Regions from separate parts of the Vibrio pelagius genome, predicted to be linked through region 2. Evidence: predicted binding sites of a transcription regulator. Region 2 holds the regulator's gene; each other region holds the start of a gene.
What was found. Region 2 encodes CRP, which controls carbon source genes, mostly activating them, when cyclic AMP is high. Its sites were predicted from a motif close to TGTGANNNNNNTCACA; they were not measured.
Positions count from the first base shown of each region.

Region 1: rppH (RNA pyrophosphohydrolase) is a predicted target of CRP. The motif match lies at 1,998-2,013, and genes of this name have one in related genera.
Region 3: recB (exodeoxyribonuclease V subunit beta) is a predicted target of CRP. The motif match lies at 1,683-1,698, and genes of this name have one in related genera.

Region 1 covers NZ_AP025503.1:583,266-586,551, forward strand. Annotated here, with positions in the region: gene vsple_RS02570 (DUF1127 domain-containing protein) at 103-354, shown strand; gene vsple_RS02575 (DUF6482 family protein) at 546-857, shown strand; gene mutH (DNA mismatch repair endonuclease MutH) at 884-1,549, opposite strand; gene rppH (RNA pyrophosphohydrolase) at 2,164-2,682, shown strand; gene ptsP (phosphoenolpyruvate--protein phosphotransferase) at 2,685-3,286, shown strand, end outside.
Region 2 covers NZ_AP025503.1:2,872,674-2,875,959, reverse strand. Annotated here, with positions in the region: gene astD (succinylglutamate-semialdehyde dehydrogenase) at 1-85, shown strand, start outside; gene vsple_RS12815 (DUF1338 domain-containing protein) at 293-1,084, shown strand; gene crp (cAMP-activated global transcriptional regulator CRP) at 1,248-1,880, opposite strand; gene vsple_RS12805 (phosphoribulokinase) at 2,122-2,991, opposite strand; gene vsple_RS12800 (YheU family protein) at 3,069-3,281, opposite strand.
Region 3 covers NZ_AP025503.1:765,895-769,180, forward strand. Annotated here, with positions in the region: gene recC (exodeoxyribonuclease V subunit gamma) at 1-1,393, shown strand, start outside; gene recB (exodeoxyribonuclease V subunit beta) at 1,796-3,286, shown strand, end outside.

The DNA of each region.
Region 1 (3,286 bases), 900 kb from region 2:
CCGTACCCATACTTGGCTGCGGAAAAATAGCAGCTAAGACATATCTACCTCTTATTTCACGCTATTTTTCCCCAGTCTAATCCCACTACTGGAGAATATATTATGCGTCACTCAGTTTACCTCAAATTAGCCACAGTTCTTATCCGAGCCGATCTTCGTCACGAGGAGCGAGTCTGGAGACGGAAAGTCCGCCGCAGTGTCTACGATCTTCCTTGGGAGAATCCACATCTACTAAAAGATATCGGTCTAGAAGTCGATGGACGACCAATCGGATTATCAGAGCCTGAAACCGTCACTATCGAGCGCCGAGTTCGCCATCTTCGTCGTGTCTTAAGTGCGCGAATACCGACGTAATACTAGGGAGTGATTGCACCTGTCACTCCCTAGGATAAAGAAATAGGTGCTGGTTATGGTGTCGGAGGGGGATCTCTGAATCAGTACCGTTGAAAAGAGGGGTAATACGCTCCTCTTTTCATATTTTTTATGAGGTTGTTTAGCAAACAAAGTCAGTTCTACTAAGCTAAAGATATTGATGGAGGTGAGGTATGCAAAAGCATCAACTAGATATGTGGTTGCATGGCGATCATAAAGACTCTTATCGAACACCCAAGGTTTATGTTATCGGGTGTTCTGATATCCCAGAGTATCTATTAGCAGTGGAATATAAGCATAAATTAGAGCCAGTTAAGCAAGGTGGAGAGCCAGTACACTTTGGATCGCTGGACCAGGTCAAAGAGGAGCTCCTCAGGCTTGGTTTCGATAAGGCCTATTTACGCCTCCACAACACTTATGACGAGTTTGGTAGTGAGCCAAGCCAACGCTATTGCGATATAGAGTTAGCTCTGAATCCACACTAAGTCGTCGTTGTTACAATTGCTCGTTATCAAGCGTAGTGTTTTGTCAGAAGCTGATGAGTAAACTGAGTTCTTAAATAGAAGCCGCGCGGTTTGGTCTTGATTGGCTTTCCACTCGCGCCGTACGCCTCAGTTAAGACTCGGCTGTGTGCTGCTTTAGGTCTCAGATGTAGAGCTTCGCCGTGACGAGCGGTGATCTGCTCAACGTTACCTAACACGATCAACTCCATCAGTTCTTCCCAGTCTCTTTGAAGTATCTCTTCTTCTTCTCTGCTTGGCGTCCACAACAGTGGTGATCCTACGTGACGATCTGCCAACGGGATCTCGCGCTCTCCCTCAACTGGGATCCATAACACTTTGGATAATTTGTTGCGAACATGACTGGTTTCCCAAGTCAGCCCTTGCACGCCCATTAAAGGAGCAACACAGACAAAGGTGGTCTCTAATGGCTTGCCACTGTAACTGATCGGAATGCTCTTAAGCTCAATGCCCAAATGTGCGAAGTCCTGCTCTGGTTTACTCCCAGCTGGCGCACCAAGGTGCCACTCCAACAGCTGCCCAACCCAGCCTTTATCTCGTTTCAGATCTTTAGGCATGGTCATTTCAGCTTCCTCAGCCAGTTCTTGAAAGGTCATACCGGCAATGGCGTAGGCTCGCTCTAGCAGCTCCGCTTCAGTTTGTGGTTCAGGTTTCATAACACATCGAGTTGGTAAAACGCCGATTTTATCAGATTCGAATGAAAATGCAGTGTGGTTAATAAATGATCATAGTGGCGATTTACGGATCAATCCTACGGTTATCCACAGGCTAGGAGTCTAAAATCTTACAAAAACAAACCAGTGGATAAATAAACAGGGGTTTCGAGAGGATAAAATGCTTGCCAAATAGCGTGTAAACTGAATCTTTGAATGATGAGTGTGGATAAAGCTAAGGGTGGTTGATCTTTGACCATGTTGAGTTTTCAAAAGATCATTTGAAAAATGTAATTCTAGTTTAGCGATTAATTTAATTTAAGTATTTGATTTTTATATATTATGTTTTATGTCTAATTGTTGTTGGTTTAGGCTGTTGATGAAAGTATGGATTAAAAAAAACGTTTGCGGTGAATTCTTCACATAGTTATTCACAGAAAAGGTGAATAAATGTGGTCTATGTCTCACTATTGTGTGGGTAACTATTTTGTGAGTAAAAGTTATCCAGTTTTAAGAAATTATTCATAAATATAGCCCTAATCACGTCACGAAGTTTGCTCCGCTTGGGGATATGTGGAAAAATCAGTGTAATTAAAAATTTAAATAGAGGTTGGCCAGTGATAGATGGCGATGGTTACCGATTAAACGTTGGTATTGTAATCTGTAACAACCATGGTCAGGTCTTCTGGGCTAAACGATACGGGCAACATTCATGGCAATTCCCTCAAGGGGGAATCGATGAAGGTGAAACTCCGGAGCAGGCAATGTACCGTGAGTTATATGAAGAGGTTGGCCTTACCAAAAAGGATGTAAAGATCGTCGCAACAAGTCGTCATTGGTTACGCTATAAGCTACCCAAACGACTGGTTCGATGGGATTCAAAACCTGTCTGTATTGGACAAAAACAGAAGTGGTTTCTTCTGCGTTTAGATTGCGATGAGTCGCGTATTAACATGCAACGTGGAAGTACACCTGAATTTGATGGTTGGCGTTGGGTAAGTTACTGGTACCCTGTTCGACAAGTTGTTTCTTTCAAGCGAGACGTATACCGCCGTGCAATGAAAGAGTTCGCTTCTTTAGCTATGCCATTTAAAGAGCGGAAAACAAAAGGAAAACGCAAACAGCGTAGAGGTTAAGCATGCTCAGTCAACTAAGGGAAATAGTTGAACACGTATCTAGGGTTGAAGACGTCTCAACCGCATTAGATATTTTAGTAAAAGAGACGTGCAGCGCAATGCAGACTGAATGTTGCACTGTGTATTTAGCCAACAATGATATGCAGCGCCTTGAGTTAATGGCAACTCAAGGCCTCATTTTTGAAGGGAACAGTATCCATATTGGGTTTGACGAAGGTTTAGTCGGCTTGGTTAAACGCAGTGCTGAACCTATCAACCTCGCGCAAGCTTCTGCGCACCCTGCCTATAAGTTTTTCCCAGAACTTGGGGAAGACGTTTATCACTCTTTTCTTGGAACACCAATTATCTACCGTAAGCAAGTGCTTGGGGTTCTGGTCATCCAGCAAAAATCGCCACGCCTATTCAGTGAGATGGAGGAGTCGTTTCTCGTTACTTTGTCTGCACAATTAGCGGTGATTGTCGCGCATGCGCAAACGCAAGGTATGTGGTTGCTGGAACATCAAGATCAACCTTCGACTAAAGGGATCGCTGCCTCATCGGGAGTGGCGATTGGTGAGCTGTGGTGGGATAACACCCAGCCAGAGTTAACCGATGTGTATCCTGC
Region 2 (3,286 bases):
GGATTACTGTGCATACCCAATGGCATCGATGGAAGGCCGTGAAACGCAGCTTCCAGCGACTTTCAGCCCTGGTATCGAGCTGTAGCAACAACGGCCACCTACAACAAAAATCACAATTGGAGGTAGGGAAGTTTGACCTCCTTTGGATTACTCGCTGGGCGTCTGACCTAGCGAGATATAACAATAAAATAAGTATGTCACAAGCTGATGGCTGCTGACTTTGTCTCGCAGCCACACTCTTTCTAATCCAACTCTCTAGCTTGAGCTTGCTAGAACCCGACAAGGAGTCACCATGACACCCGATCTACTGTTCAAATCCCTCTGGGATGACTACATCGAACGCCTCTGCCCATCTGCTGAGAAGGTACATCAGCTGTTGAAAGAAGAGGAAGACCTTATCAATGATCACATCGCGTTGCGTACGTTTAATGTTGCGCCTTTGGGGATCGAGACGCTGGCTAAACCTTTCTTAGCACTTGGTTACAAAGCGTGTGGTGACTACCTGTTTGAAAGCAAGAAACTCGTGGCTAAGCACTTTGAACACCCAGATCCAACCCAACCCAAAGTGTTCATTAGTGAGCTGAAAGTGGAAGAGTGTTCTGCAGAGCTACAAGCGATCGTGGCTAAGTTGGTTGCGCAAGTGGATGCAAGCAAGCTAGAGGGGCAGGATTTCCTATATGGCGGTCGTCTGTGGGACTTGGATTTCCAAGATTACAAACAACTGGCGACAGAGAGCGAATACGCGTCTTGGTTAGCCGCGCATGGTTATGGTGCTAACCACTTTACCGTGAGTGTGAACCAGTTAAATGCGTTCTCTGAGGTGCAAGCCGTGAATGATCACCTGAGTGAGTCTGGCTTTACAATCAACAGTGTTGGCGGCCAAGTGAAAGGCTCTCCAGAGGTGCTGTTAGAGCAGTCATCAACAATGGCAGATAAAGTGAAGGTAGAGTTCTCTGAGGGGACTGAATTGGTGCCTGGTGGCTTCTATGAGTTTGCTAAGCGCTACCCAATGGCGAATGGCGATCTCTACACCGGTTTTGTTGCAGCATCGGCTGACAAAATCTTTGAGAGCACTAACGGTTAAAGAAAGATACGTTAGCCATAGAGATGCGGTACGTTTCGCTTCGGGACAGTTTCCACATAGGACTCTGTGAGTTCTTTTCGTATCTCGTATCTCGTATCTCAATAAAGAAAAAGCCACCAAATTCGCATTTGGTGGCTTTTGAATTTTTATCGGTTAATCGAGATTAACGCGTACCGTAAACAACGATAGTTTTACCGTGAGCAGAAATTAGGTTTTGCTCTTCTAGCATCTTCAAGATACGACCTACTGTCTCGCGCGAACAGCCAACAATCTGACCGATCTCTTGACGAGTGATCTTGATTTGCATGCCATCTGGGTGAGTCATCGCATCAGGTTGTTTCGCTAGGTTTAGTAGCGTTTGTGCAATACGGCCAGTAACGTCAAGGAACGCTAAGTCACCAACTTTTTGGCTGGTAACTTGTAGACGGCTTGCCATTTGAGCAGAAAGACGCATCAGGATGTCTGGGTTCACTTGGATAAGTTGACGGAATTTCTTGAAAGAAATCTCCGCAACTTCACAAGGAGATTTTGCACGAACCCATGCAGTACGCTCTTGGTCTTCTTCGAATAGGCCAAGCTCGCCGATAAAGTCGCCTTGGTTTAGGTAAGAAAGAATCATCTCCTTACCTTCTTCGTCTTTGATAAGAACTGCCACAGAACCTTTCACGATGTAGTACAGGGTCTCTGCCTTTTCACCAGCGTGAATCAGAGTACTCTTTGAAGGGTACTTATGAATATGACAGTGTGAAAGGAACCACTCTAATGTTGGATCGGTTTGAGGTTTACCTAGAACCATAATATCTCACTTCCTCTGCAGGGTATGCTTGCCGCTTTCCATATTTTAGCTAAGCCTGAATTTGACTTCTTAGGATAAGAGCACTTGTTCTGTGCTGCAAGCTATCTTGTGTTTCGGTTAAGAATAGTATCCTTTTTCAGTCACTATTTCTTGATTTTAATCGTGACCTAGCTACGATTTTTTACGCAAAATTGTGCACATGATCACGGTATGAAAAGTAATCAACCAGAACGCCATTCCGTTAGCCGATTTTTCCCGTTTCAATGAGCTGTTGTAAGATTGGTCTTACAATGAGCTCCATAGCAAAGCTCATTTTCCCGCCAGGCACAACGAGTGTATTGTGACGAGACATAAATGAGCCATCAATCATAGCGAGCAGGTACGGGAAGTCGACGTTTTTGATACCACGCAGACGAATAACAACGAAACTTTCGTCAAGACTAGGGATGCCTTTTGCGTTAAGTGGGTTGGAAGTATCAACAGTCGGTACTCGCTGAAAATTGATATGGGTACGCGAAAACTGTGGAGTGATGTAGTTGAGATAGTCGTCCATTGAACGAACAATGGAATCCATCACCGCTTCACGTGAGTGCCCGCGATCACGTGTATCTCGGACGAATTTTTGAATCCACTCTAGGTTAACGATGGGCACCATGCCAATCAGCAGGTCAACGTGTTGCGATACATTGACATCACCATCGACAACCCCACCATGTAGGCCTTCGTAAAACATCACATCAGAGTTTTCTGGGATCTCTTGCCAAGGAGTAAAAGTGCCTGGCATTTGATTGTAAGGTACTGCTTCGTCAAAGGTGTGTAGGTAGCGTCTAACTTGTCCTGTACCTTCGTTACCGTATTTGCGGAAAAACTCTTCTAATGCGCCGAAATCGTTGGCTTGCGGACCGAAGTAGCTGATGTGTTTCCCTTGCTCACGCGCTTTGCGGATCTCGACGTCCATCTCTGGTCGAGTGAAGCGGTGAAAACTATCCCCTTCAACCCAAGCAGCCTTCACGTCCATCATATTGAACATTTTTCGGAAGGCTTCTGAGGTAGTGGTGGTACCGGCTCCTGAAGAACCCGTAACCGCAATAATTGGATGTTTAGCGGACATGACAACCCTTGTCGTTAGAATAACTTACTTGTTAGCAATCGTTTTCCACTATAACACGGCTATTTTTTTATGGCAGCCTAGAAGCGTTTTGTGAGTTGGATATCGACGGTTTCGTGCAGTTCAGAAAAAACAATACTCGCTTCCCCAGATTGCAATTGCTGTTTTACTTGGTCGATTTTGGATTGCAGTGAGATCTCAACATCACCGTAGTCGGTGCCTTCTCTGAGCACGAACTCCTTGATGAGGTTTTCTAAAGTTTCAGGGGCGATCTCTTGCCATGGAATGATCATAAATA
Region 3 (3,286 bases), 1.1 Mb from region 2:
GTATCCGCGCTCTATGCCACCAGAAGGCTTTGATTTAATGAATGGCCGTACTCGTCCGGGTGACCGTTCTCGCCGTGATGATGATCGTTATCTGTTCTTAGAGGCGATGTTATCGGCGCAAGAGAGTCTGTACATCAGTTATGTTGGTCGCTCTATTCAAGATAACACTGAGCGCGTCCCGTCAGTGCTGGTGTCTGAGCTGATCGAATACTGCGAGCAGAACTACTGTTTGCAGGGCGACGAAGCTCTGGGAAGCGACGAATCTGGGCGTAAGCTGAGTCAAGCGCAGATGTTTGAGCACACCATGACGCCATTCAGTCCGAGTGCTTTCATGCCGGACCAAGACAATTCACAGCTTAGCTACGCTAGAGAGTGGCTGCCTGCGGCAAATCGAGCAGGCGAGCGCAGTGGTGAATTTAACCGAGCGTTAGAAGATTATCTTGCCGGAGCAACTTACCCACTTGAGCTTGATCTGGTCGAGTTACAGCGTTTTTGGCGTTTACCTGTTCAATACTTCTTTAATCGCCGTTTAAAGGTGGTGTTTGAGCCGCCGTTACCAGTGATGGAAGACGACGAACCGTTTGTGTTGAATGGTCTAGAGAGCTATCAACTTAAAGACGCGCTATTACAAGTATTGATTGATAACCCTCAATCACCCGATGAAGCCATTCGTCACTTTGTCGCTAAACAGAAAGCTCAAGGTCGTTTGCCGGTTGGGGCATTTGGTGACATTGAGTTTGAGACCAATCGTGTGCAAGCCGAGGAGCTAGCCAAAGAGATCCAGTTCGTGACTGGTGCGCCTAAAGAAGATTTAGAGGTCAATATTACGATAGACAGCCTCGGCGAAGGAAAACCGGTCAAGTTGATAGGTTGGTTAACGCACAACTATCAATCGGGCCTAGTGCGTTATCGCAGTGGTAAAATTCGCGCGCAAGACTATCTGGCCGCTTGGATCGATCACTTGTGTTGCAATGTGATGGGCAACCCGCAAACAACGCATATTATCGGCTACGACAAAAAAGAGGGCGTGGTGCATCTTACGCTTAGCCCTCTGAGTGATGTTCAAACTGCAAAGCAGACTTTGGGTGAGCTCGTTCGTCTGTTCTATCAAGGTATGACCCAGCCGCTTCCATACTTTCCTAAAACGGCACTGGCAGGGGTTGAAGCAGGATTTAGTCGAGGCAAATGGGTTGATGATGAAGAGAAGTCTCTGAAGAAGATGGCGGATACCTTTAATGATAGTTACGCGTTTACGGGTGAAGGACGCGACAGCTACATCTCACGTATTTGGCCAAAGTGGGATGACACATTGGCGGCGGAAGCAAGGTTGTACTCTACTCTAGTGATGCAAGCAGCTCGTCTTGCAGCGATTGATCCCAATGATCAGGAGTAACCTAGGGCGATCGTCAAGATCGCTCAACTCATGCCAATTAGGCCGATGTATATGGGAAGCTTATTGCAATTTTAGAATGAGTATAGACCGGATAAGAGAAGTGCTGAGAAGTCAGGGAGTGAAAAGCACAGGAATTAAAGTGGCCGCCAGTAAATCATTATTAGTGTAGGGCGTTCGCTGTACGGCCACAGGTCAGAGGGACCATTATTCTTTTGGTTCTTTAGCGGCGAAAAAGTAATCGTCTGCCTGAACTCGTGGGCGCATAGTAACGACGTGCACCAAATTGATCCGTGAGAGAGATCGCACTCCCTAATAAGATATTGGTACTAGACCAAATTTGTATGACGTTTTTGATACTAGGTCACATTTGTAACAGAATAATTAAGAAGAAGGCAGCTCGGTATGACTACCACAAAACGTGATCTCGTTATCACGCCACAAGCGCTTAATACCATGACGTTTCCTCTGCATGGGGCGCGATTGATTGAAGCTTCTGCAGGTACGGGTAAAACCTTCACGATAGCCGGCTTGTATCTGCGACTTTTGCTTGGTCACGGCACTTCTGAGATTGGTGTTAATGGTGAAGAGCCGAGTCGACACCAGCAACCGCTAACGGTCGATCAGATTTTGGTGGTGACCTTTACCGAAGCGGCAACAGCAGAACTTAGAGACCGTATTCGTGCACGTATCCACGATGCGCGCATTGCTTTTGCACGTGGTCAGAGTAGCGATCCTGTCATAGCCCCTCTACTTGAAGGCATTGACGACCATACTGGGGCTGCCAAAATCTTGCTGAATGCTGAAAGACAGATGAATGAAGCGGCGGTATACACCATTCACGGTTTCTGCCAACGCATGCTAACGCAAAATGCGTTTGAGTCGGGTAGTCGCTTTGACAATGAATTTGTGACCGACGAAAGTCATCTAAAAGCGCAAGTGGTGGCGGATTACTGGCGTAAACAGTTCTACCCATTACCGCTGCAGTTGGCTGGAGAAGTACGTAATATCTGGGGTTCACCTTCTGCTCTGTTAGCGGATGTAAACCGCTACCTAACAGGCGCGCCGTTAAAGCTAACAGTAGAGGCGATGTCTGGTGATCTGCAATCTCTTCACAACAGCAACCTTGATAAAATCAGAGCACTCAAAACACAATGGCTGGCATCGCAAGAGGACTTTCTGCCCATTATCTCGGGCTCAGATGTTAACAAACGCAGCTACACCAAAAAGTCACTGCCGACTTGGTTAGAGGCGGTAACGACTTGGGCGCAAAGTGAGACACATGATTATCAGTACCCAGATAAACTCGAAAAGTTTTCTCAATCAACGCTCAACGAGAAAACACCGAAAGGCACGGCTCCTTGTCATGAGGTTTTTGAGGCGATTGATACCTTCTTAGCACAGCCTGCGGATATGAAAGCGCCGCTACTGGCACATGCAATTACCCATTGTCGAACCATGCTTGCCGCGGCTAAAGAGCAGAAGCAGTGGCTCTCATTTGACGATCTACTGACCCAGCTCTCAGCGTCGATTGATGTCGATGAACAGTCACTGTTGGTCGAACGCATTCGTACTCTTTATCCAGTCGCGATGATCGATGAATTCCAAGATACCGATCCGCTGCAGTACAGCATCTTCAGTCGTATTTATCTGGATAGCCCACAATGTGGCTTGTTTATGATTGGTGACCCGAAGCAGGCAATTTACGGCTTCCGTGGCGCAGACATTTTTACCTATATCAAAGCGCGTAACCAAGTGAGTGCCCACTACACTCTTGGTACTAACTGGCGTTCAAGTGCAGACATGGTGAGCGCGGTAAATCAGGTGTTTAGCCAATCTGACAGTCCGTTTATCTATGACGAAGATATTCCATTTCTTCCAGTCGCTTCGAGTCCC